3 regions of the Streptomyces sp. NPDC048288 genome follow, and region 3 is predicted to be linked to each of the others. Evidence: riboswitches for the same ligand, from Rfam matches in the RefSeq annotation. Region 3 holds a riboswitch; each other region holds the start of a gene.

Region 1 (9,631 bases), on a different contig from region 3:
TGGCCGAGGGCGGTGACGAGCGGCTGGCCCTGCGGCGGGCGCGGGGTGATGGAGGGGCCCTTGACGCTGAAGTGGCGGCCCTCGAAGTCGATGTAGTGCAGCTTGTCGCGGTCGACGAAGCGGCCCGTGGCGGCGTCCCGGATCTCGGCGTCGTCCTCCCAGCTGTCCCAGAGCCGGCGCACGACCTCGACGTAGTCGGCGGCCTCGTCGAAGTGGTCGTTGAGCCGCTCCTGCCCGGCCGGGGACCGCAGTTCGGCCAGGTCGATCGGCGGGAAGGTACGCCGGCCGAAGTGGTCCGCCTCGTGCGGGCGGGCGGAGATCTGCACCCGCAGCCCGGCGCGGCCGGTGCTCACGTAGTCCAGGGTGGCGATCGCCTTGGAGATGTGGAACGGCTCGGTGTGGGTGGTGATCACCGTCGGCACCAGGCCGATGTGGCGGGACAGGGGCGCGACCCGGGAGGCGGTCAGGACGGCGTCCAGGCGGCCCCGGACCTGGTCGGTGCGGCCGTCCGGCTCGCCGAAGTGCGAGGACTGCAGGCCGAGGCCGTCCTCGAAGGTGACGAAGTCGAGCAGTCCGCGCTCGGCCTCGGCGACCAGGTCGGCCCAGTATCCGGCGGTGAACAGGTCGCGGGGGCGGGCGGCCGGCTCGCGCCAGGAGGCGGGGTGCCAGCCGGTGCCGTCGAGGGCGACGGCGAGGTGCAGGGGAGAAACGGGTGCTGAGGACACGGAGGTGCCTTCCTGAAGATCCGTACGAGGGCACGCCGGTGCGGGGGCGTGGCGGGGTGGGAACGGGTCAGGAGCAACAGAGCGCGGCGGCCACGCGCTGGAGGTCGATGTGCGGCCGGGAGTGCAGGACGGTCCGGCGGCTGGGGCTGAGGACACGTGTCACGTCCCGCACCTCCCGGCCTGCTCGGCGTGGATCCCGTCGTGACTCACAACTGACCGGCGTTCGTGGATGTTCCCGGGGTGCGCAGCAGCAGAATGCGGCCGCGCAGTCGCTCGGTGAAGCCGATCGACTCGTAGAGCCGGATCGCCGTGGCGTTGCCCGGTACCGCGTGCAGGAACGGGGTGTCGCCACGGTCCCGGATGCCGACGGCGACCGCGCCCACCAGGCGGGTGGCCAGCCCCAGGCCCCGGTGGTCCGGGTCGGTGCAGACGGCGCTGATCTCCGTCCAGCCCAGCGGCCGCAACCTCCCCCAGCCTTCGGCCGGGGGGACCCCCATCTCGCTTCGCTCGGCGAGGTGGGCGTGTGGGCCGGTGAGGGCGGGCCAGACGGGGTTGTCGAGCGGTGTGGTGTCGGGTGTGAGGGGGGCTCCGCCGCCGCGGAGGTCGGTCTGGACGGTCACGGAGGCGGAGTCCTTCCTCAGGAGCCGACGGGCGTGCTGGTGCGGGCGGTCACGAGTTGTCGAGGGGCAGTCCGGGCGGGTTGACCTCGGACTTGGCGACGGCCTCGTCGGAGAGGTTGTAGGCCTTGAGCCACTCGGCGTACTGGCCGTTCTTGATCAGGTAGTTGATGGCGTCCGCAAGGGGCTTGGCGAGTCCGCTGTCCTTCTTGGCGGTGGCCGCGATCAGGCCCTGCAGACTGGCGCCGGCGCCGGAGTAGGTGCCCGCGGTGCGGGTGGCGTTGGGCGTGTTCGCGGTCTGCTTGTTGTGGTAGGCGAAGCCGGGGTTGGGACCGAAGGAGGCGTCGATCTTCCCGCTGTTGAGGGCCAGGAAGGTGCTGGTGCTGTCCTGGAAGTACTTGACGGTGAGCTTCTTGCCCTCCTTGGCCAGCTTCGCCTGCCACTCCAGGAGGATCTTCTCCTGGTTGGTGCCGGAGCCGACGGCGATCGTCCTGCCGGCGAGGTTCTCGTAGTCGCCGTCGAAGTTCCAGGTGCTCTTCTTCGGCACGATGAAGGCGAGGTTGTCCTGCCGGTAGGAGGCGAACTCGTACTTCTTCTTGCGCTCTTCGGTGATCGTGATGTTGGAGAGGGCCACATCGACCTTGCCGCTGTCGATGCCGACGAACATGTTCTCCCAGGTGGCGTTCTTGACCTCCGGCGTGAGTCCGAAGACGGCGGCGATCAGGCGGGCGAGGTCGGGCTCGGAGCCGGTGAGGGTCTTCTGGTCGCTGCCGACGTAGGCCAGCGGCGGGAATCCGGCGGGCAGGGCGCCCTCGCCGATGACGAGCCTGCCGCTCTTGCGGACGGCCGCCGGCAGTTCGGCGCTGATGGACTTGACCTCGGAGACCTTGATGGTGGTCTGGGTGCCGGCGCCGTTGGAGACCCGTCCGACGACGACCTCGCCGGACTTGGCGCCGGCGGTGGTGGTGGCCGCGTCGCTGTCGCCCCCGCAGGCGGCGAGCCCGGTGGCGAGGGTGGCGACGGCGGTGGCCGCGGTGATGCCTCTGAGCAGGCTGCGTCGGGTGAGGTGGGTGGGCATGGCCGTTCCTTGTCGCTGGAAGAGGAAGAGGGTGCTGAGGGTGGGCGTGGGGGGAAATCCGGGGGGTGCGGCTCACAGGACCTTGCTGAGGAAGTCCCTGGTCCGTTCGTGCCGCGGTCTGTCGAGGACCTCGGAGGGCGGGCCCTGCTCGACGATCCGGCCCTCGTCGATGAAGACGACCCGGTCGGCGATCTCGCGGGCGAAGCCGATCTCGTGGGTGACGATGACGAGCGTGGTGCCGCTGGTGGCCAGGTCCTTGATGACGGCGAGGACCTCGCCGACCAGTTCCGGGTCCAGGGCGGAGGTGGGCTCGTCGAAGAGGATCACGCCGGGGCGCAGGGCGAGGGCGCGGGCGATGGCGACGCGCTGCTGCTGGCCGCCGGAGAGCTGGCGGGGGTAGGCGCCGACGCGCTCGCCGAGGCCGACCCGCTCCAGGAGTTCCTTGGCCAGGGCCTGTGCCTCGGGCTTGGTGAGCTTCCCGGTGGCGACGGGGGCGGCGGCCACGTTGTCAAGGACGGTCAGGTGCGGGAAGAGGTTGAAGTTCTGGAAGACGAAGCCGATCCGGCCGCGCTGGGCCAGGATGGCGCGCTCGCTCAGCTCCTTGAGCCGGTCGCCCTGCCGCTTCACCCCGATCGGTTCGCCGTTGATGCTGACATGGCCGATCTCGGGCTTCTCCAGGTGGTTGATGACCCTGAGGAGCGTGGACTTGCCCGAGCCGGACGGGCCGAGGACGACGGTGACCTCGCCGGGGCGGATGGTCAGGTCGATGCCGTCGAGGACGCGGTGGGCGCCGTACCACTTGTGGACGTCGTGGATCTCCAGGGCGGCGGGGGCCGTCTCCAGGGTGTCGGTGCTGCTCATACGGCGGCCTCCCGGCGGATGCGGGCCCGCAGGTCGGTGAGGCCGCCCCGGAGCTTCTGCAGGGGCGTCGGCGGCAGCGCGCGGGTGGCGCCGCGGGCGTAGTACCGCTCGACGTAGAACTGGATCACGGAGACGACGCTGGTCAGGATCAGGTACCAGACGGTCACCACCAGGAGCAGCGGCACGATGTCGCCGGGGTAGGTGGAGCCCATGCTCTGCGCGGTGCCGAAGAGGTCGAGCAGGGAGACGTAGAAGACCAGCGAGGTGCTCTTGATCAGGCCGATCAGCTGGTTGACGTAGTTCGGGGTGATCGACCTGAGGGCCTGCGGGAAGACGATCCTGCGGAACTGGTAGCCCTTGGGCAGGCCGAGCGCGGCGGCGGCCTCGTGCTGGCCCTGGTCCACGGAGAGGATGCCGCCGCGGACCACCTCGGCCGCGTAGGCGGCCTCGTTGAGGCTGAGGCCGATGACGGCGATCACCATGTCGGTGGCGAGCTTCGACTCGTCGAAGGAGAAGAAGGCCGGCCCGAAGGGGACGCCGACGCTCAACGTCTGGTACAGGGCGCTGAAGTTGTAGAGGAAGAGCAGGACGACGATGAGCGGGATGGAGCGCAGTGCCCAGACGTAGGTCCAGCTGACCGCGCGCAGCACCGGGCTCTTCGAGAGCCGGGCCAGGGCGAGCAGGATGCCGCCGAGCAGGCCCAACACCGCGCTGTAGGCGGTGACTTCGAGGGTGATGACCAGTCCGTCGAGGAGGGTCGGCCGCAGGAACCAGTAGCCGAAGCGGTCCCACTGGTAGAAGGGGTTGGTCACCAGCCCGTGGGCGAACTGGGCGACCAGGACCAGGACGACGGCGGTGGCGATCCACCGTCCGGGTCGGCGCAGCGGGAGAACTCGCTGTGGAGCCAACGGTTTTGACGGTTTGTCAGCGGGGGGTGCGGCAGGCGCGGTGATGGTGGCGCCTGGGGGTTCACTCATGGCGGGCTCCGGCGGAGTCGGACACCCCTGGTCCCACGGCCGGGAACGCGCTGCCGCGCCGTGTTCGGGCACGGCACGGCACGCGGGGCGCGCGGGATGCGGGGGTGGGCGGACGGCGTCACACCGGGCGGCCGGTGTCTACGTCAGAGAAGCGGTGTCCACGTCAGGGAAGCCGAGTCGCGAGAACCGCGGGGCGCAGGCGGAAGTGCCTGGTCAGACCCGACAGCGGGCGCGGCCCGGTGCGGTACACGCGCTACACAGGGCGCTGTTGACGCGGAGCAGGTCGACGGCACGGTCGGCGACGAGCGGGCTCGGATACGGCTGTACGCAGCCCTGGGCACGGCGCTCGGCCGTCCTGGAGGCTGCGTACATGTCCGTCACCTGTCTTGTGTGATGGCCCCGGGGCGGGGCCTCGCGCTTACCGAACGTCGTCATCCGGTCCGGTCGTCACCTGGGGCACCCCACCGCGGTGCGAGGGTTGCCGGTCAGCAAGCCAGGGCTTGATGCTGACGCTCTTGACCGTTCTGGTCCGTAAGTAACGCAGTTGCCCGATCGAATGTCAACGCCTGTCCAGCCGGCGGAACGGTTCGGGCCGCTCTCACCTGCGGGAGACGTCCGCCGCGTGGCCGGCCCAGTCCAGGATCTGGACGGCCGCGCCGGCGGCTTCCAGGCCCTGGCAACGGCCGTGGTGGCGACGGGCGATGCCGTCGAGGTCGAGGTGGGCGCCGAAGGCCGGATGCGCGGCCAGCCGCCGGGCGTAGGCCCACAGCGCCGGGTGGTCGGCGATGCGGTGCACGGCGGAGGCGTCCAGGTGGGTGCGGTGCACGGTGTCGAGTTGCACCAGCGCCACCCACAACTCGATGTCCGCGGCGGTGAGCTGACCGCCGATCAGGAACTCCGCTCCGGTCAGCCGGCGCTCCAGCTCGTCCAGGGTGGCGAGCAGGGTCTCCAGTGCCTCCGGGTCGCCGCCCTCGCGCCCGGCGCGCTGTGCGGCCTGTTCGACGCCCTCCGCGCAGAGCCGCTCGACGGCCTCGATCTCGGCCTCGGCGCCGCGCGGGTGGAGCCGGGTGACGCCGTCGCCGAAGTGCCGGTCCAGGTCGCGCAGGATGTCCCGGCTGTGGGTGCTGACGATCCGGCCGGACCAGTCGTCGCTGAGCACGGGCGCCAGGGCCGGTCCCACGTAGCGGTGGGCGCTCGCCTCGTACAGCGGGCGCAGCGCCGTGTGGCTGCCGTCGGGACAGTCGGGGACCGCGGGCAGGAAGGTGACCGGACAACAGTCGTCGAGGCCGAGCAGGCTGTGGCCGACGGCGATGCGCAGGCCGTCGGCGCAGGCGGTGGCCAGATGGAGCCGGTAGCGGCGCGGCACCGCGTAGTGGCCGCTGCGCGCGTCGCGGCCGATGCGGCCCCGGAAGGCGGGGGCGGTGCGGACGGACGGCAGGGCGGCGAGCGGAGTGATGGACATGCGTCTCCCCAGATGCGGGCGCGCGGACGTACGCGCGGCGGAAGCGTTCGTCGGTGGGCGGGGGCCCGGCTCGTACGGGGCGAGCGGGCGCTCAGCCTCTGCGGCGGAGGGCTCTGCGGCCGAGGACTCTGCGGTCGGTGGTGCCGAGGCCGGTGGCGCCGAGGCCGGTGGTGCCGAGGCTGATGGCGCTGCACACGCGCTGCAGATCGATGTGCAGGCGGGAGGTGAGCAGGGGGGCCGCCCAGGACGTACGGCTCTCTCGGCGCGGTCTGCCGGTGAGCGTGCGCACGCGACCCATCTTTCCCTACCTTTTCACTAGGATTCCCATCTGGAGTGTCGATCCGCCTCCGCCCCACGTCAAGAGGGCGTCCACGCCTGGGACACCCGGCCCCGGGTTGCCGCCGGACGGCGGGGGCGGTCCGCTTGGGACGCAGGCCGAGTGACAGGAGCCGGATCCGATGACCGAGCCCCCGGGCCCCGGGCCCGTCCCCGGGGCCGTGCCCGAGACCTTCGCGTTCGCCTGCGGGCGGTGCGGCAAGGCCTGGGAGGCCACCTTCCAGGCGGTGTTCTTCATCGACCCGATCGCCGACCCGGACCTGCAGAGCACCCAGGAGTACGTCGACGAGGCCGGCCGGGCGGTCCGCTCACCGCTCGCGGACGCGGTGTGCCCGCGCTGCGGCAGCCGCCGGGTGCGGATCACCGCCCCCGGAACATGACGCTCCCGCGTCCCGGCCCGGCACTCACCCGAATGGCCCGTGCGGGTGGTCCGTGGTCCCGGCGGATGGTGGCGTGGAGGGAGCTACCGCGTTCCCGAGGAGGCAGTCGCGATGACCCGTCCGTCCCGACCCGCGCGTGTTCTCGCCTCGGCCCTGGCGGCGGGATTCCTGCTCGCCACGGCGGCCTGTGCGGACGAGAGCGGCGCCCCCGAGGCCGTGTCCGTCTCGGCCGCCGCCGAGCGCTCCCCCTCCCCGTCGGCGACGCCCGCCCTGACCGGGGCCGGCGCGCAGGCCGCGCTGATCACGCCGGCCGACATCGAGAACGACTGGCAGGTCGCCACCGACGCCGCGACCTGGCGCAACTCCATGCTGATCGGCAAGGTCGACGTGGCCGGCTTCCTCACCGCCAAGTCCGACGCCGCCGACTGCCAGCGGCTGCTGGACGGCCTCTACTCCGACAGCCTCCTCGGCCGCGCCACCGGCGCCTCCGCGCTGCGCGGCTTCACCTCGGAGGACTCCCGGATGCTGTACCAGGTCGGGGACTACGGCTCGGCGGACGTCGACGCCACCCTGGACTGGATGAAGACCCTGCCGGAGAAGTGCAACCAGTTCACGGCGACCGGCCAGGACGGCGGCAAGCGGACCGTGCAGGTCGTGGCGTTGGAGGTGCCGAAGGCGGGCGACGCCCGGGAGGCCCTGACGGTGACCGTCCAGGGCACCGCCGCGGGTCAGCCGTCCACCTTCAGCACGGACGTCGCGGTCCTGCGCGTCGGCGCCTCCGGGGCGGCGGTCACCAACGGCGGCCTCTCCGCCGTCGACCACGACAGCACCGACCGCGCCGTACAGGCCGGCGCCCAGCGCCTGAAGGACGTGCTGTCCGGCAAGACCCCGGCCCCGCTGCCCAGTCAGTGGGACTGAGCAGGCGGGACCGAGTCGGCGGGACCGAGTCGGCGGGAGTGATCCGCGTCAGCCGATCCGGGCCCCGGTGCCGCTGACCCGGATGCGCAGGTCGCCGGTGCGCAGGGTCACCGTGAGTTCGCCGGGACGGCCCAGGTCCTCGCCCTGGTGCAGGGTGAGGACGGCGTCCTCGGGAACCAGGCCCAGCTCACGGACGTACACGCCGAACGCGGCGGCCGCGGCGCCGGTCGCCGGGTCCTCGACGACGCCGCCGACGGGGAACGGGTCCCGGACGTGGAAGACGGCCGCCGACTCCCGCCACACCAGCTGCAGCGTGGTCAGGTCCAGGCGGTGCATCAGGGCTTCGAGGCGCGCGAAGTCGTAGGCGAGATCGGCGAGCCGGGCGCGGGTCGCCGCCGCGAGCACGAGATGGCGGGCGCCGGCGAACGCGATCCGCGGCGGGAAGTCCGGGTCCAGGTCGGCGGCCGGCCAGTCGAGCGCGGCCAGCGCCTCGGCGAGGTCGGCCTCGGCGATCTCCTCGGTGTGCGGCTCGACGCTGGTGAGCGTGGCCCGGACCGTCCCGTCCGCCTCGGTCACCTCCACCGGCACGGTGCCGGCGCGCGTCGCGAACACCAGCTCCCCGGGGCCGGTCCGCTCGGCGAGCGCGACGGCGGTCGCGATGGTGGCGTGCCCGCAGAACGGCACCTCCGCCTTGGGGCTGAAGTAGCGGATGGTGAACGCCCGCCCCGCCGGTCCGCCGAGGCCCTCCGGGGGCGCCGTCAGGAACGCGGACTCGGAGTATCCGAGGTCGGCGGCGATGGCCAGCATGTCGCTGTCGTCCAGGGCGGAGGCGTCCAGGACGACACCGGCGGGGTTTCCCCCGTCGGGGGTGCTGGAGAAGGCGGTGTATCGCAGGACCTCGGGCCGCGGCGCGTTCGTCGTCATGATCCCGGCAACACGCGGCGCAACCGGGGCTATTCCTGGCCGGTACGGCGTCGGTTCAGTGTTCGGTGTTCAGTGGGACATGGGCTCCCCGGAGTTGCGCTGCGCGGTGCCCGCTTCGCCGTTGTCGCGGTGCCACTCGACGACGAGTTCGTCCCGGGCGCCGAAGCGGACCAGGTGCCGGCCGACGACACCCTCCAGGAGGTCGAGGTGGGCCGGCTCCGCCTCCACGGCGAGCAGTAGCGCGCCGTCGGCGGCGGTGAGGGTGCCGGTGCCGCCGTTGTCGAAGGCGAGGGTGCCGGTGCCGCTCTCCTCGTCCCAGTCGGTCCGGGAACGGCGGCCCAGATGCGAGGCGAGCTGCTTGGCGTAGCGGGCGGGGCGGTCGGTGGGGACACGGGCTTCGGAGCGGGCCATCCAGGACTCCCGGGGTAGCGGCGGGCGTACGTCGACGGGCCCACGCTACGTCGGGACGCGGGCCGGGGTGCCCCGGCGGGATCCGCAAGCTATGCCCTCGGCCCGTGCACGCTCACGACAGCGCACCTTTCACCAGCGCAAACCGCGACCGGCCCCGCGGGTTCGGGCCCGCGGGGCCTTTCCGGCGGCCGGGGCGGTCAGGCGCCCGCCGGGCCGCGTGCCTTGCGGGCCGCCCTGGCGAGGTCGAGGTCGGTGGTCTCGGGGGCGAGGAACTGGGAGACCAGGCCGCCGAGGGCGAGCACGCCCGCGCCGACGAGCAGGACGAACTCGACGCCGAACCGGTCGAGGCCCATCGGCAGCAGGAAGGTGCCGATGGCCGCGCCGACCCTGCTCATCGCGGTGGCGAAGCCGACGCCGGTGGCGCGCAGCGCGGTGGGGAACACCTCCAGCGGGTAGACGGCGGTGAGCGCGCTGGAGGCCGCGTTGAGGAAGATGAAGAAGAGGAAGCCGCCCACGATGACGGGCGTGGAGTGCGGCCACACCGCGACCAGCGCCAGGCAGCCCGCGGTGATCCAGAACGGCGGGATCAGCAGCCTCCGACGGCCGATGCGGTCCACGACCAGACAGCCGACCGTGACCCCGGCGACCGCGGTGAACGAGTAGACGAGCAGCGCCGCGACCGCGTTGTCCCCCATGTTCAGGGCGTCGAAGACCTGCGTCCAGAAGGTCCCGATGGCGAAGTACGGCAGCACCAGCGCCGCCCAGAAGACGCTCGCGAACACCGTGCTGCGCAGGTGCTCCTTGCTGAACAGCGCCCAGAACCCGGCCTGTCCGGTCGCGCTCCGCTCGTCGAGTTCCGCGTCGACGTCGATCTCGATGCCGTACCGCTCGATCAGCGCCTCGGCCTCCTCCCGGCGCCCCTTGCTCAGCAGCCAGCGGGCC
Region 2 (9,631 bases), on a different contig from region 3:
CACCGAACTGGCGGACCGAGCGGACGTGGTCGTGGACGGCCCGGAGGGAGTAGTACGGCTACTGGGCCAGACGGTCGCATACAGCGCCCCGTAAGCCCAGCGCCCCGCAGGGGCGCGGGGAACTGCGCGACCAGCCCCCACCGACCCGCAGCCGACGAACTACGAACTCACCCTCCCAACGCCTCCAACTGCTCAAGAAACCACGCCGCAGGAGGCAACGCCGTAGCCGCAGCAGCGAGCCGCTTGCACGTCTCCGCCCGCTCCTCCACCGGCATGCCCAGCGCCAGCGCCAACGCTGCGGCCGTCCCCCCGATGTCGTACGGGTTCACGACCACCGCGTCCTCGCCCAGCTCCTCGTACGCCCCCGCCTCCCGCGAGAGCACCAGCACGCACCCCTCGTCCGACACCACGGGGATCTCTTTCGCGACGAGGTTCATGCCGTCGCGGATCGGGTTCACCAGGGCGACGTCGGCCAGCCGGTACGCCGCCAGGGAGCGGGCGAAGTCGTCCTTCACATGCAGCACCACCGGCGTCCAACCCGCCGTCCCGTACAGCGAGTTGATCTCATCCGCGACTCGTCGCACCTCGGCCGTGTAGTCGCGGTACACCGCGAGGTCCTGCCGGGACGGATACGCGAACGCGACATGCACCACCCGCTCCCGCCACTCGGGGTGGTCGTCGAGCAGCTGCCGGTAGGCCAGCAGTCCGCGCACGATGTTCTTCGAGAGCTCCGTACGGTCGACCCGGACGATGGTCCTGCGGCCGTCGCCGATCTCCTCCCGCAGGGCGGCCATCCGCTCCTCGACGTCCGGCTCGTGCGACCGCTTCCGCAGGAAGTCCGCGTCGGCGCCGAGCCCGTGCACCCCGATCCGGGTGTCGCCGGAGGAGGGGATCCCCGGGCCCAGTACGGCGTGGCAGCAGTCGACGAACGCGTCCGCCCACCGCCGGGTGAGGAACGCCGCGTGGTCGGCGCCGAGGATCCCGCTCAGCAACTCGGCGGCGATGTCGTCGGGGAGGAGCCGGAAGTAGTCCGGCGGCGCCCAGGGGGTGTGGGAGAAATGGCCGATTCGGAGGTCGGGGCGCAGGCGGCGCAGCATCCGCGGGGCCAGCGCCAGGTGGTAGTCCTGGATGACGACCGCGGCGCCCTCGCCCGCCTCCTGGGCCAGTGCCTCGGCGAACGCCCGGTTGTAGGCCTGGTACGACGCCCACTGGCGCCGGAACTCCGCGTCGAAGACCGGCTCCAGCGGGGTCTGGTAGAGCATGTGGTGGACGAACCACAGCACCGAGTTGGCGATGCCGTTGTACGCGTCGGAGAACACCTCCGCGTCGATGTCGAGCATCCGGACCTGCTGGCCCCCGGTGTCCGCCACCGGCAGCCGGCCGCCGTCGGCCCGCCGCACCGCCTCGCGGTCACCGTCGCTCAGCGCCGCGCACACCCACACGGCGTTCGCGTCCGGGCCGATCGCCGACAGGCCGGAGACCAGCCCGCCGCCGCCCCGCTTGGCATGCAGCGCGCCGTCCGCGCCGTCGGGGCGTACCTCGTACGAAACCGGGCCGCGGTTGGACGCGACCAGCACCTCAGCACCGCCGGTGGAAGCCATGGGGGAAGCCATAAGCCTCAACCTAGCCCGGCCCGTAAACGCTCAAACGTACGGCTACGCCCGACCAGCGGCCGTATACGGAACGCGCGTCGAACCCGTCGAAGTCACGCCACTTTGCGTTCGGCGTACTCCGCGATCTCCGCCATCGGCGGCCGTTCCTCCGTGTCCACGGAGTACGTGCGTGGCTCGAAGCCGTCCTCGCCCCGTTCGAACTGGGTCAGGGACGGGCGGATCAGGTGGCCGCGGGCCAGCCGCAGCTGGGCGGTGCGGTAGATCGCGGCGGACATCCGGCCGAGGGCCTGGCCGTCCTGGTGGCGGTGTTTGCGGACCCCCACGTCCACCTGGGCGAGGGCGTCCAGGCCGACCAGGTGCAGGGCGTCGACCAGCATGCCCAGCTCCACGCCGTATCCGACCGGGAAGGGGAGCTGTTCCAGGAGCGAGCGGCGGGCCGCGTACTCGCCGCCCAGCGGCTGCACGAACCCGGCCAGCTGCGGCCAGTGCATGTTCAGCAGCGGGCGGGCCATCAGCTCGGTGACCCGGCCGCCCTGCCCGGCCGCGCCGGCGAGCGGGCGGTCGTACATCGCCTTGACCAGGTCCACCCCGGGGTCGGTCAGCAGCGGGCCGACGATCCCGGAGACGAAGTCGGAGGAGAAGTCCCTCAGGTCCGCGTCGATGAAGCAGACGATGTCCCCGGTGGTGACCAGCAGGGAGCGCCAGAGGACCTCGCCCTTGCCGGGGACGGCGGGGATGCGGGGGAGGATCGTGTCGCGGTGGACGACCCGGGCGCCGGCCGCGGCGGCCACCTCCGCGGTGCGGTCGGTGGAGCCGGAGTCGACGACGACGATCTCGTCGACCAGCGGCGCCTGCTGCATCAGGTCGTGGCGGATGACCGCGACGATGTCACCGACGGTCTCCTCCTCGTTGAGCGCGGGCAGCACGACGGAGACCGACTGACCCGTCCGCTGCTTGGCGGCGAGTATCCGGTGCAGTGGACGGTCGTTCAGGGACCAGGAGCGGGTGGCCAGCCAGCGCTCGACTTCTTCCAGCACAGTCAGCGGCTCCTCACTGTCACGATCACACAGCGCGGTGTGATCCATCTCGCGGTACGGACGACTATCTCAACTGTCCTGGCCTTCGGTTACAGTCTTGAACAACGCCGATGACCATCGCATGTCCTGCGGTCACCGTGCGTTGACAACCGAATACAGCTCATCCAGAGGGGCAGAGGGATACGGCCCGATGAAGCCCCGGCAACCCTCCAGTCGGCACTCGTCTTCCAAGGCGTGGCTCCCGGCTAGGGAAGGTGCCAAATCCGTCTCACGGCGAGATGCGTCGTGAGGAAGATGAGGAGAAAGGGCCTCGCCTCAGATGGCTGCGCAGACTGTTGCAACCGATTCCCCGAAGACCGTCGACCTGGGCCCCGCCACGGCGCTGTCCTGCCGCGAGTGCGGTCACCGGGTGCCGCTCGGCCCGGTGTTCGCCTGCGAGGAGTGTTTCGGCCCGCTCGAGATCGCGTACGACTACTCGGCGTACGACGCCGAGGAGCTGCGGAAGCAGATCGAGGCGGGACCCGCGAACATCTGGCGTTACGCCCCGCTGCTGCCGGTACCGGCCGACGTGGCGACCAAGCCCAACATCAACCCCGGCTGGACCAAGCTCGTGCAGGCCGACAACCTGGCCAAGGAGCTGGGCGTCACCGGCGGCCTGTACGTGAAGGACGACTCCGGCAACCCGACGCACTCCTTCAAGGACCGCGTCGTCGCCCAGGCCGTCGAGGCCGCCCGTGCCTTCGGCTACACCACGCTCTCCTGCTCCTCCACCGGCAACCTGGCCGGCGCGGTCGGCGCCGCCGCCGCCCGGGCCGGCTTCCGCTCCTGCGTGTTCATCCCGCACGACCTGGAGCAGGGCAAGATCGTCATGGCCGCGATCTACGGCGGCGAGCTGGTCGGCATCGAGGGCAACTACGACGACGTGAACCGTTTCTGCTCCGAGCTGATCGGCGACCCGGCCGGCGAGGGCTGGGGCTTCGTCAACGTCAACCTGCGGCCTTACTACGCGGAGGGGTCGAAGACCCTGGCGTACGAGATCTGCGAGCAGCTCGGCTGGCAGCTGCCGGACCAGCTGGTCATCCCGATCGCCTCCGGCTCGCAGCTCACCAAGGTCGACAAGGGGCTGCAGGAGCTGATCAAGCTCGGGCTGGTCGAGGACAAGCCGTACAAGATCTTCGGTGCGCAGGCCGAGGGCTGCTCGCCGGTCTCGGTGGCCTTCAAGGGCGGCCACGACGTGGTCCGGCCGCAGAAGCCGAACACCATCGCCAAGTCCCTCGCCATCGGCAACCCGGCCGACGGTCCCTACGTCCTCGACATCGCCCGGCGCACGGGTGGTGCGGTGGAGGACGTCACCGACGAGCAGGTCGTCGACGCGATCAAGCTGCTCGCGCGGACCGAGGGCATCTTCGCGGAGACCGCCGGCGGAGTGACGGTTGGAGTCACCAAGAAGCTCATTGAGAATGGGCTCATCGATCCCTCGAAGTCGGTCGTTGTACTCAACACCGGTGATGGATTGAAGACGCTCGACGCGGTGGCGGGTACGGGTCTTACCGCGACCATTCGCCCGAATCTCGAGTCTTTCCACGAGGCCGGGCTCGCCTGAGTCCCCGAGAAATAGGGCGCTGCCCTGACCGGAGGTTTAAAGCCGTGAGCGTCACTGTTCGCATCCCCACCATCCTGCGCACCTACACCGGTGGCCAGGCCGAAGTCAGTGCCGAAGGTGCCACCCTCGGCGAGGTCATCACCGACCTGGAGAAGAACCACACGGGAATCTCCGCCCGCGTTCTCGACGACCAGGGCAAGCTGCGCCGGTTCGTCAATGTGTACGTCAATGACGACGACGTGCGCTTCGAGCAGGGCCTGGAGACCGCCACCCCGGACGGGGCCGGCGTCTCCATCATCCCGGCCGTCGCGGGCGGCTGAACGACCCCGCCGACCTGGCTGACCTGCTGACCTGATGGCCGTATGACCGAACATTACCTTCGGTAATACCCATCACCGAGTGTTCATCTGATTGCCCCCTCCGTGAGAGAAGCGGAGGGGGCAATTCTGTGTGGTTGAGCGCGGTACAGTTGGGGAACGCGGTCCTGATCTCCAGGTCGGGAGCCCCGTATTCGATACCGCGAGCCCGGCAAGAAGTAGCCAAAGTGTGCGGGTTCTTTGCGGCTTTTGCGGCTTATCTGGGGCCCGACTTGCCCTGAATTCGGCCGAATTCTCGCTACATTCCGGACCCTTCCCGTCCAGAATTCTCGTCCGATTGACCTGTTGCAGACGGCAGTTGGACAGATACATTCAGCCGCGGTCGACGCGTTCCGGCGCACGCCCCCAACCATTGGGGGGTGAGGTCTGACCCGGATCCGCGAAGTGTGGATCTGTGCAAGGGCCAGTAATAGGGGAGTTAGGCATGGCTCAGGGCACCGTCAAGTGGTTCAACGCGGAGAAGGGGTACGGCTTCATCGCGGTCGACGGTGGTGCGGATGTTTTCGTCCACTACAGCGCGATCCAGATGGACGGGTACCGCACCCTGGAAGAGGGTCAGCGAGTCGATTTCGAGATCTCGCAGGGCCAGAAGGGGCCGCAGGCGGACATGGTCCGGCTGGCGACCAGCTGAAGCACGCGCCGACTGACAGCGACGTTCTTCTGTACATCTTCGAAGGGCTCGTGCCTCCCGGGGCACGGGCCCTTCGGCATGCCCGGCCGCGCACGCCCGATCCCCGGGAGGCGCTTGCACTCGCCTACCCCGAGTGCTAATCATTGGCGTTAGCACTCTGAAGGTGAGAGTGACAAAGAAGGACCGGGTCGGTGAGGCCCGCAGGCCGGGTGGGGCAAGGAACCCACGGGTCGGCGAGCCGTCCGTCGCGGGCGCGGGCGCGGTCCTGAAGACTCACCCCCAGTCCTGGAGGGACCACTTCACATGGCCAAGATCATCGCGTTCGACGAGGAGGCGCGGCGCGGCCTCGAGCGCGGCATGAACCAGCTCGCGGACGCCGTCAAGGTGACGCTCGGCCCCAAGGGCCGCAACGTCGTCCTCGAGAAGAAGTGGGGCGCCCCCACGATCACCAACGATGGTGTCTCCATCGCCAAGGAGATCGAGCTCGAGGACCCGTACGAGAAGATCGGCGCCGAGCTGGTCAAGGAAGTCGCCAAGAAGACGGACGACGTCGCCGGTGACGGTACGACCACCGCGACCGTGCTCGCCCAGGCCCTGGTCAAGGAAGGCCTGCGCAACGTAGCCGCCGGCGCCAACCCGATGGCCCTCAAGCGCGGTATCGAGAAGGCCGTCGAGGCCGTCTCCGGTGCCCTCCTTGAGCAGGCGAAGGATGTCGAGACCAAGGAGCAGATCGCTTCGACGGCCTCCATCTCCGCCGCCGACACCCAGATCGGCGAGCTCATCGCCGAGGCCATGGACAAGGTCGGCAAGGAAGGCGTCATCACCGTCGAGGAGTCCCAGACCTTCGGTCTGGAGCTGGAGCTCACCGAGGGTATGCGCTTCGACAAGGGCTACATCTCGGCGTACTTCGCCACCGACATGGAGCGTATGGAGGCGTCCCTGGACGACCCGTACATCCTGATCGCCAACTCGAAGATCGGCTCCGTCAAGGACCTGCTCCCGCTCCTGGAGAAGGTCATGCAGTCGGGCAAGCCGCTGCTGATCATCGCCGAGGACGTCGAGGGCGAGGCCCTGTCGACCCTGGTCGTCAACAAGATCCGCGGCACCTTCAAGTCCGTCGCCGTCAAGGCCCCGGGCTTCGGCGACCGCCGCAAGGCGATGCTGAACGACATCGCCATCCTCACCGGCGGCGAGGTGATCTCCGAGGAGGTCGGCCTCAAGCTGGAGAACACCACCCTCGACCTGCTGGGCAAGGCCCGCAAGGTGGTCATCACCAAGGACGAGACCACCATCGTCGACGGCGCCGGCTCCTCCGAGCAGGTGCAGGGCCGGGTCAACCAGATCCGCGCCGAGATCGAGCAGTCCGACTCGGACTACGACCGCGAGAAGCTCCAGGAGCGCCTGGCCAAGCTCGCCGGTGGCGTCGCCGTCATCAAGGCCGGTGCCGCGACCGAGGTCGAGCTCAAGGAGCGCAAGCACCGCATCGAGGACGCCGTCCGCAACGCGAAGGCGGCCGTCGAGGAGGGCATCGTCGCCGGTGGTGGCGTGGCCCTCATCCAGGCCTCCTCGGTCTTCGAGAAGCTGGACCTGGAGGGTGACGAGCTGACCGGCGCCAACGCCGTGAAGCTCGCGCTGGAGGCCCCGCTCAAGCAGATCGCCGTCAACGGTGGTCTCGAGGGTGGCGTCATCGTCGAGAAGGTGCGCAACCTGCCCGTCGGCCACGGCCTGAACGCCGCGACCGGCGAGTACGTCGACATGATCGCCGAGGGCATCATCGACCCGGCGAAGGTGACCCGCTCTGCCCTGCAGAACGCCGCCTCCATCGCCGCGCTGTTCCTCACCACCGAGGCCGTCATCGCCGACAAGCCGGAGAAGGCCGCCGCGGCCGCTCCGGGCGGCATGCCGGGCGGTGACATGGACTTCTGATCCGGCACGGATCGGCTCGTCCTTTCCGAGGGCGGCACCCCCTGTTCACGACAGGGGGTGCCGCCCTCGGGCGTTTTTGCCGGCCGCGGTGGAGGGTGTTCGCGCCGGTCGGGGGAGTGGTGTGGCACAAACTGCCATCCATGCACATGCTGTCAGTCATCCGTCGTTCACCTCCCGGACGGTACGTGCACACAGCATCCGTCCCATGACGCTCATGAAGCCCTCCCTGCTCGCCGCCGTGGTCCTCGCCCTGACCGCGCCGGCCGCCGTCGCCGCCCCCGCCGCCGGCCACTCGCACTCGTCCCACCGCATCCCCTTCACGGCCGCGACCGTGACCGCGAACGACGACGGCTCGTACCACGTCGTCTGGACCGCGCCCGGGGTGCGCTCGGTCGCCGTCCGGGCCGACGGGCACGTGGTCGCGCGCGGCGGTGCCACTGGTGACGTCACCGTGAAGGGGCTGCCCGCCGCCGACCGGCAGTGGTTCGACCTCGTGCCCGAGCGCGGCGGCTCGCTGCACCTCGCCGACCGGCTCGTCAAGCTCGACGGCACGGTCAACTTCCGTGACGCGGGCGGTTACCGGACCGCCGACGGTCACTGGGTGAAGATGGGCGAGATCTACCGCTCCGACGCCCTGAACAAGCTCACCGCCGCCGACGTCGCCAAGCTCGGGCGGCTGGGCATCCGCGCCGACTACGACCTGCGGACCGAGTCGGAGCGGACCTCGGCGCCGGACGTCGTGCCGTCGTATGTGACATACCACGTCGCCGACGTGCTGGCCGGGTCCTCCATGACCACCACCATGCCGACCACCGAGGAAGCCGCCGTCCAGATGATGGTGGACGGCGAGAAGTACATGGTCAGCGGCGCCACCGCGCAGGCCGCGTACACCTCGGTCTTCGCGGGCGTGGCCGACGAGGACCAGCACGGGCTCGTCTACCACTGCACCGCCGGCAAGGACCGCACCGGCTGGTCCAGCGCCGCCCTGCTCACCGCGCTCGGCGTGCCCCGCGCCACGGTGATGACGGACTACCTCGCCAGCAACACCTACCGCGCGGCGGCCAACGCGGCCACGCTCGCCGCGATGACCCCGGCCCAGGCGAAGGTCTACAAGCCGCTCCTGGACGTCCGCGCCGAGTACCTGAACTCCGGCTTCCAGGAGGTCCACGACAAGTACGGCACCTTCGGCGCCTACCTGGACAAGGGGCTCGGCATCGACGCGAAGGAACTCCGCGCGCTGAAGCGGGATCTGCTCGTCGGCTAGCCGTACCGGCCGCGGGTCCGTGTCCCGGGTCACACGGCATCCGGGCGGGTGCCGGGAATGCTTACGTCCGGGCAGGTCGTTGTGGACGGAGGTGCACTCAATGCGTGTGCACATACCGACTGGTATACGACTCAGGTATACGACCTACTCACGAGGAGCCCCCCACGTGACCGTCACCACGCCCCCCGCCTCCCGCGCGGCCGAGATCCTCTCCCGTCCCATCGCCCTCAACGGGCTCACGGTCCCCAACCGGATCGTGATGGCGCCGATGACCCGCCAGTTCAGCCCCGGCGGTGTCCCCGGTGAGGACGTGGTCTCGTACTACTCCCGCCGGGCCGCCGCCGGTGTCGGTCTGATCGTCACCGAGGGGACGTACGTCGGTCACGACTCGGCCGGGCAGAGCAGCCGCATCCCGCGGTTCCACGGCGAGGAGCAGCTGGCGGGCTGGGCGAAGGTCGCCGAGGGCGTGCACGCGGCCGGCGGCACGATCGTCCCGCAGCTGTGGCACATCGGCATGGTCCGCAAGCAGGGCCAGCCGCCGTTCGCGGACGCCCCCGCCGTCGGTCCCTCCGGCATCCGCCTGGACGGCACCGAGGGCGAGGGCAGGGCGATGACCGCGCAGGACCTGGACGACGTCATCCGCGCCTTCGCCGAGGCCGCGGCCGACGCCGAGCGCATCGGCTTCGACGGCGTCGAGCTGCACGGCGCCCACGGCTACCTCCTCGACCAGTTCCTGTGGGCGGGCACCAACCGCCGTACCGACGCGTACGGCGGCGACCCGGTCGCCCGCACGAAGTTCGCGGCCGAGATCGTGGCGGCCGTACGCGATTCGGTGTCCCCGGAGTTCCCGGTCCTCTTCCGCTACTCGCAGTGGAAGTCCGACAACTACGACGCCCGTCTCGCCGAGACCCCCGAGGAGCTGGAGGCGATCCTGACCCCGCTGGCCGCCGCCGGCGTCGACGCCTTCCACGCCTCCACCCGCCGCTACTGGCTCCCCGAGTTCGAGGGCTCCGACCTCAACCTGGCCGGCTGGACCAAGAAGCTCACCGGCAAGCCCACCATCACCGTCGGCTCGGTCGGCCTCGACGGCGACTTCATCAAGGGCTTCATGGGCGAGGGCTCCCCGGTCAAGGGCATCGACGACCTCCTCGACAGCCTGGAGCGCGACGAGTACGACATG
Region 3 (9,631 bases):
GGCGAGTTCGCGCTGTTTGTCCTGAATCTTCTTGAGGGCCTCGACCTGCTGGCTGCTCAACTGGTCGAGCGTGGAGGCCTTGTCGAGGTAGTCGTCCGGGTCGGACGAGAGGAAGAGCTGGACGGACGGATCTATGCCGCCCGAGCGGTACTGCGCGGTCGCCATCGAACCGAGGCTGTCCCGCAGCTTGTTGAGGTCCTCCTGACCACGGGCCACGTTGTCCTGGATCGTGGAGATCTCCTTCTGCAGCTTCTGCTGCTTCTCCTTGGCGCCGTCCAGCTTCTCGGTGGCCTGCTCGGCCTCCTCGTAGAGCTTGTCGACCTTGGCCTTGACCTCGTCCTTGCTCAGCTTCTCGCTGGGCGCCGCGTTGGCGGCGTTGGCGCTGAGGACTACGGCTGCGGCCGCTGCGGTGGTGAGCACGGTCACGCGCGCACGGCTCGGCTGCTTGGGTCGACGATGGGACGCCACGGAGACGGGCTCCTTCGTTTGAGTGATCACCCGTGTGGAGGTTCGAGCCCAGACCCTAGTGACCCTCCTGTGATCAGTTCAAATCCCAACAGCCAAAAATCTGGTCACGCAACACACTCTTTGCACATAACTAACGTCCCGTGATGCTCGATTGACCCTACGTTGCGTGACGATCCACCCAATTCGGGCATTGCATATGCACGTTGAACGTTCAGGACAGTCGCTTCAGAAGCATCGCAGAAGCCACCGGACGGGCACCGGCCCGCGCGACCCCGTCGGCGACCTCGCGGTCGGTCGAGGCGACGATCACCGGGCGGCCCGGCGGCTCGGCGCGCACCAGCTGGCGGATCAGCTCGTCCGCCGTGACACCGGGCTTCGAGAAGAGCACCCTGACCCCGCGCGGCGGGGCGAGCAGCACCGGGGCCGCCAGTTCCGCGCCGTCGAAGACACAGGTGACCTCGGCGCCGGTCTGCGCGGCGAGCTGGGAGAGCTGGCCGAGCAGCCGCAGCCGCTGCTTCTCCAGCGGCATCTGCGGATAGCCGGTCTTGGTCACGTTGTAGCCGTCGACGACCAGGTGCGCCTGCGGCAGGGCGAGCAGCTGGTCGAGGACGGCCGGGTCGTGCTCGGACAACGCCCGGGCGGCGATGTCCTTCGGCGTCATCCGCCCCGGCTCGACCGCGTCCACCGTGTCGGCGGGACGCAGCGACACCGGCGGCAGGGCCAGTTCCCGGCGCAGTCCCTGGGCCGAGTCCAGGACGGTGTCGAGCAGCAGCCGCAGCCGCATGTCCTCGACGCTGCGTCCCTCGCGGGCGGCCCGGCGGCTGGCCTCCAGGGCGGCCTCCACCTCGCCGAGCCGGGCCTTGAGCCGCCGGCTCTCGCTCTCGGCGGCGGACACGTGCGCCTGCCCCTCGGCCCGCCCGGCCTCCATCTCGGCCTGCAGCTTGCGCAGGGCGGCCTCGCCCCGCTTGACGTCGCTGAGGGCCGCCCGCAGCTTGCGGTGAAGCGATTCCGCTTCCCTCTTCGCCGTCTCCAGCTCCGTGCGCAGCCGCTCCGTCTCGCCGCGGGTCTGCTCCCGGGCCCGGTCCAGCTCCTCGCGCAGCCGCTCCAGTTCGGCGCGGCTCTCCTCGTCGGCCCGCTCTGCGTCGGCCCGCAGGGCCTCCTCGCCGGCCGCCGTCACGAGCTTCACCCAGCCCGTGGGGCGCAGTACATAGGCCGCGGCCGCCACATCGAGCGGGTCCGCGGCCGGGGGCGGGGAGCCGGAGTCCAGGGCGCCGGCCAGTTCCGGCTGGGCCTCTCTCAGCTTCTCCCCGATCCGCTGCCGGAAGAGGGTGTCGGTCTCCAGCGCGGCCGCCATGGCGTTCCCGGCGAACTTGGCCCGCCGGTTGGGGGCGAACCGGGCGTACTGCCGCAGCTGTGCGGGCAGTTCGGCCATCGTCAGCCCGCCGAAGCCGTCCGACACGATCTGTACGACCCGCCGCCGCACGCCGTCGGGCAACGGACGGTCAAGCACCTCGGCGGTGCCGTCGCCCGGCCCCCCGCCTGTGGTCTCCACCATCCGTCACACCCCATCACCTGTTGGGGCCGTCTCCCGGTCTCAGGAGTCGGCACCCGGCCTGTCCACGAGTTCCACCTGGTCCACCGCGTTGCACCAGCGGCAGCGCACCGACTCGATGGTCTCACTGACCACCTCGCGCTCCTCGACCTTGGGCTCTCCGGCCAGGTCGAGGTGGAGGTACTCCACGACCTTCGACGAGCGGGTCACGTCGAAGCGCGTGAGGTTGCCGCAGAGGGTGCAGCGCCACCGCGTCGTGGCGGTCGGCAGGGGAACCGTCATCGTGGCTTGTTCGCTTCCTTCTAGTGTCCGTGACGCGCCGTCCCGACGCGTGTGGCTCGTTACCCTACGGCCTGGCGGGTACCGGACGCCGCCCTGTCCAAGGCGGCGAGGCGATCTGCACCGCTGCGTCCTGTTACGCCATGCTCTATGTCCATGATCGGCAACCGGAACACGACGGCCGCCCGGACCCTGCGGAGCCTGCGGAGCCTGCGGGGCACGTCGGCGCCCATGACGTACACGCTGATCGCGGTGTGCTGCCTGATCTTCCTGCTCGGCCCCGCCTCCGGCTTCACGCCGTCCTACGGCACCGGGGACGCCCTGGCGGCGGCGCAGCGGGCGTACTTCCGGCGCTGGGGCGTGGTCCCCGCCGACCTGTTCGACGGCCCGGTGCGGGAGGTGCTCACCCCGGCCACGGCGCTGTTCATCCACGGCAGCTGGGTGCACCTGCTCGGCAACATGCTCTTCCTCTTCGTCTTCGGGGCGATGACCGAGGAGCGGATGGGCCGCGTGGAGTTCACCCTCTTCTACCTCGGCTGCGGCTATCTCGCGCTGCTCGGCTACGCGGCCGCCAACTCCTCGTCCCAGCAGTCGCTGGTGGGGGCGTCCGGGGCGATCTCGGCGGTCCTCGGAGCGTTCCTGTACCTGTTCCCCAGCGCCCGCGTGACCAGTCTTCTCCCCTTCCTCTTGTTCCTGCCCCTGCGCTTCCCGGCCTGGGTGGTGCTCCCCTTCTGGGCGGCCCTGCAGTGGCTCGCCCTCGGCCAGGCCCCCGCCGGCCCCGGCGTCGCCTACCTCGCCCACCTGGTCGGCTTCGGACTCGGCTTCGGGTACGCGTGGGTGCGATACGGCCGTACGACTAAAGTGAGGACCGCCCCAGCCCCGGCACCCGAGGGAGAGAACCAGCCGTGATCACCGCGATCGTCCTCATCAAGACCAGCGTGGACCGGATCCCCGAGATCGCGGAACAGATCGCCGCGCTGGAGAGCGTCAGCGAGGTCTTCTCCGTCACCGGCACGTACGACCTGATCGCCATGGTCCGGGTGCAGCAGCACGAGGACCTCGCCGAGGTCATCCCCGGCCGCATCAGCAAGATCCCCGGCGTGGAGGGCACCGACACGCACGTCGCGTTCCGCACGTACTCCCAGCACGACCTGGAAGCGGCGTTCGCGATCGGCCTGGACAGCTAACCCCTCAGCCCCTCAGCCCCTCAGTCCTTCAGGGCGAGGACGGTGATGCCGTCGGCGGTCGCGACGTAGATGCGGCCGTCGCGGACGACCGGGCTCTGGGTCCCGGTGGACACCCCGCCCTCGACCCGCTTCCGCCAGGTCCGTCCGCCCTTGCGGTTCAGGCCGAAGAGCGTCGAGCCCTGGCGCACGTAGAGCGTGCCGGCCGCGACCGCGGGGTCGCTGTACTGGTTGCCGTCGGCGGTGAACGAGGACGCCCACGCCTTCGATCCGTCCGCGGGGTCGAGGGCCAGGATCTCGTAGTCGCTCGCGGTGACGGCCAGGCCGCCGAACGCCACGCTCGTGAAGTAGCGGCTGCCGGCCGGCAGGTCGTTCCCCGACTTGTGCCACAGCGGCTTGCCCGCGCGGCTGATGCCGTGCAGCATCTGCTCGCCGCCCGACCCGACCACCAGGACGTCCCCGACCAGCGTCGGCCGCCCGGTGTCGCTGCCGGCGGCCGTCGCCCACAGCCGCCGCCCGCTTTTCGCGTCCAGGGCGAGGAGCTGGTCGCCGAAGGTGCCGCAGTAGATCACGCCGTCCGCGGCCAGCGGCTCGCTGGTGGGCGCGGGACCGGTCGGCATGTCCCAGGCCTTGGTGCCGTCGGAGGCGTAGGCACGCACCCCGCCCTTGTCCGCGGAGCCGTACGACACCAGGACCAGGCCGCCCGCGGCCACCGGGACCTGGCTGTCGCCGGCGACCGGCCTGGTCCAGCGCACCTTGCCGTTCCGGTCGAGGGCGCAGAGCCGGGTGGACCCCTCCCCGTTGTCGTACAGCAGGCAGTACACACCGGCGGCGGTGGCGAGCGGGGACATCACCGGCCCGCCCAGCCGGGTCGCCCGGACGGCGCGGCCGTACGGGTCCAGGGCGTGCAGCGAGCCGTCCGCGCCGCCGACGTACACCAGCTTCCCGTCCGGGGACAGTGCCGCGCAGGGGCCGCGCTGCCCGCCCAGTCCCTGGACCTGGTACTGCCAGCCCGTCAGGGGCGCGCCCGACGCGGTCGTCCCCTTCTCCTCCCCCGCCCCCGGCCGGGCCGTGCTCCCCGAGGAGCCCCGCAGCCACAGCCAGCCGCCGGCGCCCGCGGCCGCCACGGCCGCCGTACCGCCCGCCAGGCCCGCCAGCAGGCGGCGCCGGGAGGGGGCGACGGGGCCCTGGGCGACGGCCGGGGTGTCCGTGACCGTCACGGGCGCCATGTACTCGACCCGGCTGTCCCGCTCCCCCGAGCCGTGCTCCGGCATCCAGCGGGTGCCGTCGTCCGCGTTCCCGGGCCGGGTCGGGGCGCCGCCGGTGTACCACCCGGCCCGCAGTCCCGCGCGCAGGCTGTCCGCCGTGTGCCCCACCGCCGCGACCACGTCGGCGGGCGTCGGCCGGGCGTCGGGGTCGTCGCGCAGGCACGCCTCCACGAGCGCCAGACGGTCCTTCGGTACGGCGGACAGGTCGACGTCCCCGGTCAGGATCCGCAGCAGAACGACCGAATCCTGCCCCTCGCCGAAGGGCTCCCGGCCGCCCGCCGCGTAGGCGAGGACCGCGCCGAGCGAGAAGACGTCACTGGCCGGGCCGACCTGGGCGCCGTTGCGGATCTGCTCGGGCGAGACATAGCCGACGGACCCGACGATCACCCCGGTCCGGGTCAGCGCCGTCCCCTCCAGGGCCCGGACGATGCCGAAGTCGATGACCCGGGGGCCGTCCGGCGCCAGCAGGATGTTGGAGGGCTTGAGGTCCCGGTGGACCAGGCCCCCCGCGTGGATCGCGGCCAGCGCCTCGCCCAGCGCGGCCGCGAGCAGCCGTACCGCGTCCCCGGTCAGCGGGCCGCCGTCGAGGATCGCGTCCCGCAGGTTGGGGCCGTCCACGTACTCGGTGGCCATCCACGGCCGGTCCGCCTCGGTGTCCGCGTCCACCACCCGTGCGGTGTACGTGCCCGCCCCGCCGACCGTCCCCGCGGCCCGCACCTCGTGCCGGAACCGGGCCCGGAAGGTGCGGTCCTCCGCGTGCTCGGCCCGCACCACCTTGACCGCGAGCCGGGGGCCGCCCCGGGCCTCGGCGAGGTAGACCTCGCCCATGCCTCCGGACCCGAGCCGGCCCAGGACCTGGTAGGGACCGATGGTCCGCGGGTCTGTCTCCCGCAGCTCCTGCACTCCGCGCTCCCCCTGCTCTCCGTACAGCTGCCGAGGTGAGCGTATACGCGCGAGTGGACGTCAGTCCGTCACACGGCCGGTACGCAACGGCCGTCCTCCGTGCGGTAGTTCCACTTCGCGCCGTCCCGGACCAGTTCCCGTACGGCGCCCACGAACCGCTCGACGTGCTCGTCCGGGGTCCCCGCCCCGAAGCTGACGCGGATCGCGTTGAGGGACTTCTCGCCCGGTGCCGCCTCCGGCGCCCCGCACTCGCCCTGGGTCTGCGGGTCGGAGCCGAGGAGGGTCCTGACCAGCGGGTGGGCGCAGAAGAGGCCGTCGCGGACGCCAATGCCGTACTCGGCGGAGAGGGCGGCGGCGAAGTGGGAGCTGTTCCAGCCGTCCACCACGAAGCTGATCACGCCGACCCGCGGGGCGTCGTCGCCGAACAGGGAGAGGACCCGGACCTCCGGGACCTCGGCCAGTCCCGCCCGCACCGTCTCGATCAGGTGCCGCTCACGGGCGACCAGCGTGTCGAAGCCGGCCTCGGTGAGCGCCTTGCAGGCGGAGGCGATGGAGTAGGCGCCGATGACGTTGGGCGAGCCGGCCTCGTGCCGGGCCGCGCTCTCGTGCCACTCCACGGCCACTCCCCCGTCCTCGCGCCGGGTGACCTTGCGGCTGGCGCCGCCGCCCGCGAGGTAGGGCTCGGCGGCCTGGAGCCAGTCGGCGCGGCCGGCGAGGACGCCGGAGCCGAAGGGGGCGTACAGCTTGTGACCGGAGAAGGCGACCCAGTCGACGTCCAGGTCCTGGACGGAGACGGGGTGGTGCGGGGCCAGCTGGGCGGCGTCCAGGACGATCCGGGCGCCGTGGGCATGCGCGGCGGCCGCCATCTCCCGTACCGGCCACAGCTCGCCGGTGACGTTGGAGGCGCCGGTGACGCAGACCAGGGCCGGGCCGTGGGGGTCGCGGTCGGCGAGGGCGCGCTCCAGGGTCTCGACGGCCTGGCGCGGGGTGCGGGGGGCGTTGAGGTAGGTGACGCGGGCGTCCTGCCACGGCAGCAGGGAGGCGTGGTGCTCGGTCTCGAAGACGAAGACCTGGCAGTCGGCGGGCAGGGCGCGGGCCAGGAGGTTCAGGGAGTCGGTGGTGGAGCGGGTGAAGACCAGCTGGTCGTCGGGGCGGCAGTCGAGGAACTCGGCGACGGTCCGGCGGGCGTTCTCGAAGAGGTCCGTGGAGAGCTGGGAGAGGTAGCCGGCGCCGCGGTGGACGCTGCCGTAGTACGGCGCGTACGCCGCGACGTCGTCCCAGACCCGCTGGAGGGCGGGGGCGCTGGCCGCGTAGTCGAGGGCGGCGTAGGTGACCTCGCCGCCGGTGACCAGCGGGACGGTGACATCCCGGCCCAGAACGGACAGAGGGGCACAAACGGACTGGGCGGAGGCAGCGGTGGAGACGGACATGGCGGAACTCCTGTGAGGGTAAGCGGAACCGCCGCGCCGGACGGTGTGTCGACGGCACGGGGAAAGCTGAAAAGGGGTACGCGGAGGCGGGGCTCTACGCCCTATCGCATTCGCTTGCTCACAGAGGGCTCCCTCGTACGACCAGGACCCCTGGTGTGTCGAGGGGTCCGCGCTTGCCGTAGACCTCGCTGCCTACGACCTGGTCTTCACCCGGGGCACCCCGCCACGGACGGAGGGTTGCCGGACAGTCGGCCGGGGCCTCATGACTGTCACTCATGACCTGGAAAGAAACGTAGGGGAAGTGATCGCCACCGCGCAACTTCTGTCCGGATGACGGGACGGGGGCCCGGCGGTGCCGAACCCCCGTTGCCCCTACCTGTGCGTCGCCGCCGCCCAGCGTTCCAGTGCGTGCTTGGCCGCGCCGGAGTCGATGGAGTCGGCGGCCTTGGCCATGCCCGCGCGGAGCTGTTCGGACAGCGTGCCCGGGCCCGGGTCCAGGGCGACCAGGGCGGCCGCCGAGTTCAGCAGGACCGCGTCCCGTACCGGGCCCTGGTCGCCGTCCAGGAGCCTGCGGGCGACCTCCGCGTTGTACGACGGGTCGCCGCCCCGCAGGGCCTCCACCGGGACCAGGTCGATGCCGACGTCACGGGGGTCGAAGGTCTGCTCGGTGACCTTGCCGTCGCGGACGACCCAGACGTGGGACGTGGCGGTCGTGGTGAGTTCGTCGAGGCCGTCGTCGCCGCGGAAGACCAGCGAGGAGTGGCCGCGCTCGGCGAAGACGCCCGCGACGACGGGGGCCATGCGCGGGTCGGCGACGCCGACCGCCTGGGCCCGCACCCGCGCGGGGTTGGTCAGCGGGCCGAGGATGTTGAAGACCGTGCGGATGCCCAACTGGCCGCGCGCGGCGCCCGCGTGCCGCAGCGCCGGGTGGAACTTGACGGCGAAGCAGAAGGTGATGCCCGCCTCCTCGGCGACCTCGGCGACCCGCTGCGGGGTCAGGTCGAGGTTGACGCCGAGCTTCTCCAGGACGTCCGAGGCGCCGGACGCGGAGGAGGCGGCGCGGTTGCCGTGCTTGACGACCTTCGCGCCGGTGCCGGCCACCACCAGCGCCGACATCGTGGAGATGTTCACCGTCTTCGCGCCGTCACCGCCGGTCCCGACGATGTCGACCGTGCGGCCCGGCACCTCGATGAGGTTGGCGTGCTCGTACATCGTGCGGACCAGGCCGTTGATCTCCTCGACCGTCTCGCCCTTGGCCCGCAGCGCGACCACGAAGCCGGCGATCTGGGCGTCGGTCGCCTGGCCGCGCATGATCTGGTCCATCGCCCAGGCCGTGGCCTCGGCGCTCTGGTCCTGGCCGTACAGCAGCGCGTTCAGTACCTCGGGCCAGGAACGGCCCGCCGCGGTGTCGCCTCCAGCGGGGGTCACAGCGCTCATAAGGCCGCTCCTGATCGTCGTACCGGGAAATGGTGCCTGTGAGGCCTACCCTATCCAGCCCCGGGCACCGCGAAGGGCCCCCGTCCGGTGTACGGACGGGGGCCCTTCGGCTGTGGCGTGGCGACGCCGTCGATCAGTGGTGGCCGTGGCCGCTCGTGATCTCCTTGTACTCCTCGACGGACGGCTTCGGGATCTGGTTGTCCTCGCCGTAGTAGGCGTTGCTCAGCTTGGCGCGGAGCTTCTCGGACCCCTTGATCTTGCGCTCGACACCGTTCTCGTCCACCGCCGGGCCGATCTCGGCCGGCTCGTACTGGTGGTGGGCGGTGAGGGTGTGCAGCTGCTCCTGCGAGAGCGGCTCGTGGATCTCGACGAACTCACCGTGCGGCAGCCGCTTGATGATGCCGGTCTCGCGGCCGTGCAGCACCTTCTCCTTGTCGCGGCGCTGCAGACCGAGGCAGATCCGCTTGGTGACGAGGAACGCGATCACCGGTCCGGCGAAGAAGAAGATCCGGACGAACCAGGTCACGTCGTTGATCGACAGGTGGAAGTGGGTGGCGATGAGGTCGTTGCCACCACCGATCAGGCCCACCATGTACACGGTGATCCAGGCGACACCGAATCCGGTACGGGTCGGGGCGTTGCGCGGGCGGTCCAGGATGTGGTGCTCGCTCTTGTCGCCGGTGACCCAGGACTCGATGAACGGGTAGAGCGCGATCGCACCCAGGACCAGACCGAACAGGACCAGCGGGATGAAGACGCCCAGGACCAGGGTGTGGCCCCAGAAGTTGATCTCCCAGCCGGGCATGTAGCGGATCAGACCCTCGGCGAAGCCCATGTACCAGTCGGGCTGGGCGCCGGTGGACACCTGGTCCGGACGGTAGGGGCCCATGGCCCAGATCGGGTTGATCTGGGTGGTCGCCGCGATGGCCGCGATGACACCGAAGACCAGGAAGAAGAAGCCTCCGGCCTTGGCCATGTAGACCGGCAGCAGCGGCATGCCGACGACGTTCTTCTCGGTCTTTCCGGGGCCCGCGAACTGCGTGTGCTTGTGGTAGAAGACCAGGATCAGGTGGCCGACCATCAGGCCGAGCATGATGCCCGGCAGCAGCA

Evidence for each region. A riboswitch is a leader RNA that binds a small molecule or an ion and turns the genes downstream of it on or off. The one in region 3 is predicted to bind S-adenosylmethionine.
Region 1: it holds a riboswitch for S-adenosylmethionine, as region 3 does, so the genes downstream of both, ACGFZS_RS47975 (amino acid ABC transporter permease) here and ACGFZS_RS04005 (aminotransferase class V-fold PLP-dependent enzyme) in region 3, are expected to answer to the same signal.
Region 2: it holds a riboswitch for S-adenosylmethionine, as region 3 does, so the genes downstream of both, thrC (threonine synthase) here and ACGFZS_RS04005 (aminotransferase class V-fold PLP-dependent enzyme) in region 3, are expected to answer to the same signal.

What each region holds. Positions count from the first base shown of each region.
Region 1 covers NZ_JBICZD010000025.1:30,342-39,972, reverse strand. Annotated here, with positions in the region: gene ACGFZS_RS48000 (LLM class flavin-dependent oxidoreductase) at 1-725, opposite strand, end outside; gene ACGFZS_RS47995 (putative leader peptide) at 793-888, opposite strand; gene ACGFZS_RS47990 (GNAT family N-acetyltransferase) at 932-1,345, opposite strand; gene ACGFZS_RS47985 (ABC transporter substrate-binding protein) at 1,395-2,420, opposite strand; gene ACGFZS_RS47980 (amino acid ABC transporter ATP-binding protein) at 2,493-3,281, opposite strand; gene ACGFZS_RS47975 (amino acid ABC transporter permease) at 3,278-4,258, opposite strand; SAM riboswitch class IV at 4,668-4,779, opposite strand; gene ACGFZS_RS47970 (glutathione S-transferase C-terminal domain-containing protein) at 4,857-5,720, opposite strand; gene ACGFZS_RS47965 (hypothetical protein) at 5,812-6,009, opposite strand; gene ACGFZS_RS47960 (hypothetical protein) at 6,179-6,436, shown strand; gene ACGFZS_RS47955 (hypothetical protein) at 6,548-7,354, shown strand; gene ACGFZS_RS47950 (PhzF family phenazine biosynthesis protein) at 7,403-8,278, opposite strand; gene ACGFZS_RS47945 (DUF2218 domain-containing protein) at 8,348-8,689, opposite strand; gene ACGFZS_RS47940 (MFS transporter) at 8,887-9,631, opposite strand, start outside.
Region 2 covers NZ_JBICZD010000013.1:191,138-200,768, forward strand. Annotated here, with positions in the region: gene otsB (trehalose-phosphatase) at 1-94, shown strand, start outside; gene ACGFZS_RS38685 (trehalose-6-phosphate synthase) at 168-1,601, opposite strand; gene ACGFZS_RS38690 (glucosyl-3-phosphoglycerate synthase) at 1,706-2,650, opposite strand; SAM riboswitch class I at 2,808-2,951, shown strand; gene thrC (threonine synthase) at 2,970-4,253, shown strand; gene ACGFZS_RS38700 (MoaD/ThiS family protein) at 4,298-4,573, shown strand; gene ACGFZS_RS38705 (cold-shock protein) at 5,055-5,261, shown strand; gene groL (chaperonin GroEL) at 5,565-7,187, shown strand; gene ACGFZS_RS38715 (tyrosine-protein phosphatase) at 7,393-8,451, shown strand; gene ACGFZS_RS38720 (NADH:flavin oxidoreductase) at 8,618-9,631, shown strand, end outside.
Region 3 covers NZ_JBICZD010000001.1:906,227-915,857, reverse strand. Annotated here, with positions in the region: gene ACGFZS_RS04035 (NlpC/P60 family protein) at 1-468, opposite strand, end outside; gene ACGFZS_RS04030 (NYN domain-containing protein) at 680-2,023, opposite strand; gene ACGFZS_RS04025 (hypothetical protein) at 2,063-2,302, opposite strand; gene ACGFZS_RS04020 (rhomboid family intramembrane serine protease) at 2,456-3,208, shown strand; gene ACGFZS_RS04015 (Lrp/AsnC ligand binding domain-containing protein) at 3,205-3,486, shown strand; gene ACGFZS_RS04010 (PQQ-binding-like beta-propeller repeat protein) at 3,507-5,654, opposite strand; gene ACGFZS_RS04005 (aminotransferase class V-fold PLP-dependent enzyme) at 5,723-7,084, opposite strand; SAM riboswitch class IV at 7,249-7,365, opposite strand; gene trpD (anthranilate phosphoribosyltransferase) at 7,457-8,521, opposite strand; gene ACGFZS_RS03995 (cytochrome bc complex cytochrome b subunit) at 8,655-9,631, opposite strand, start outside.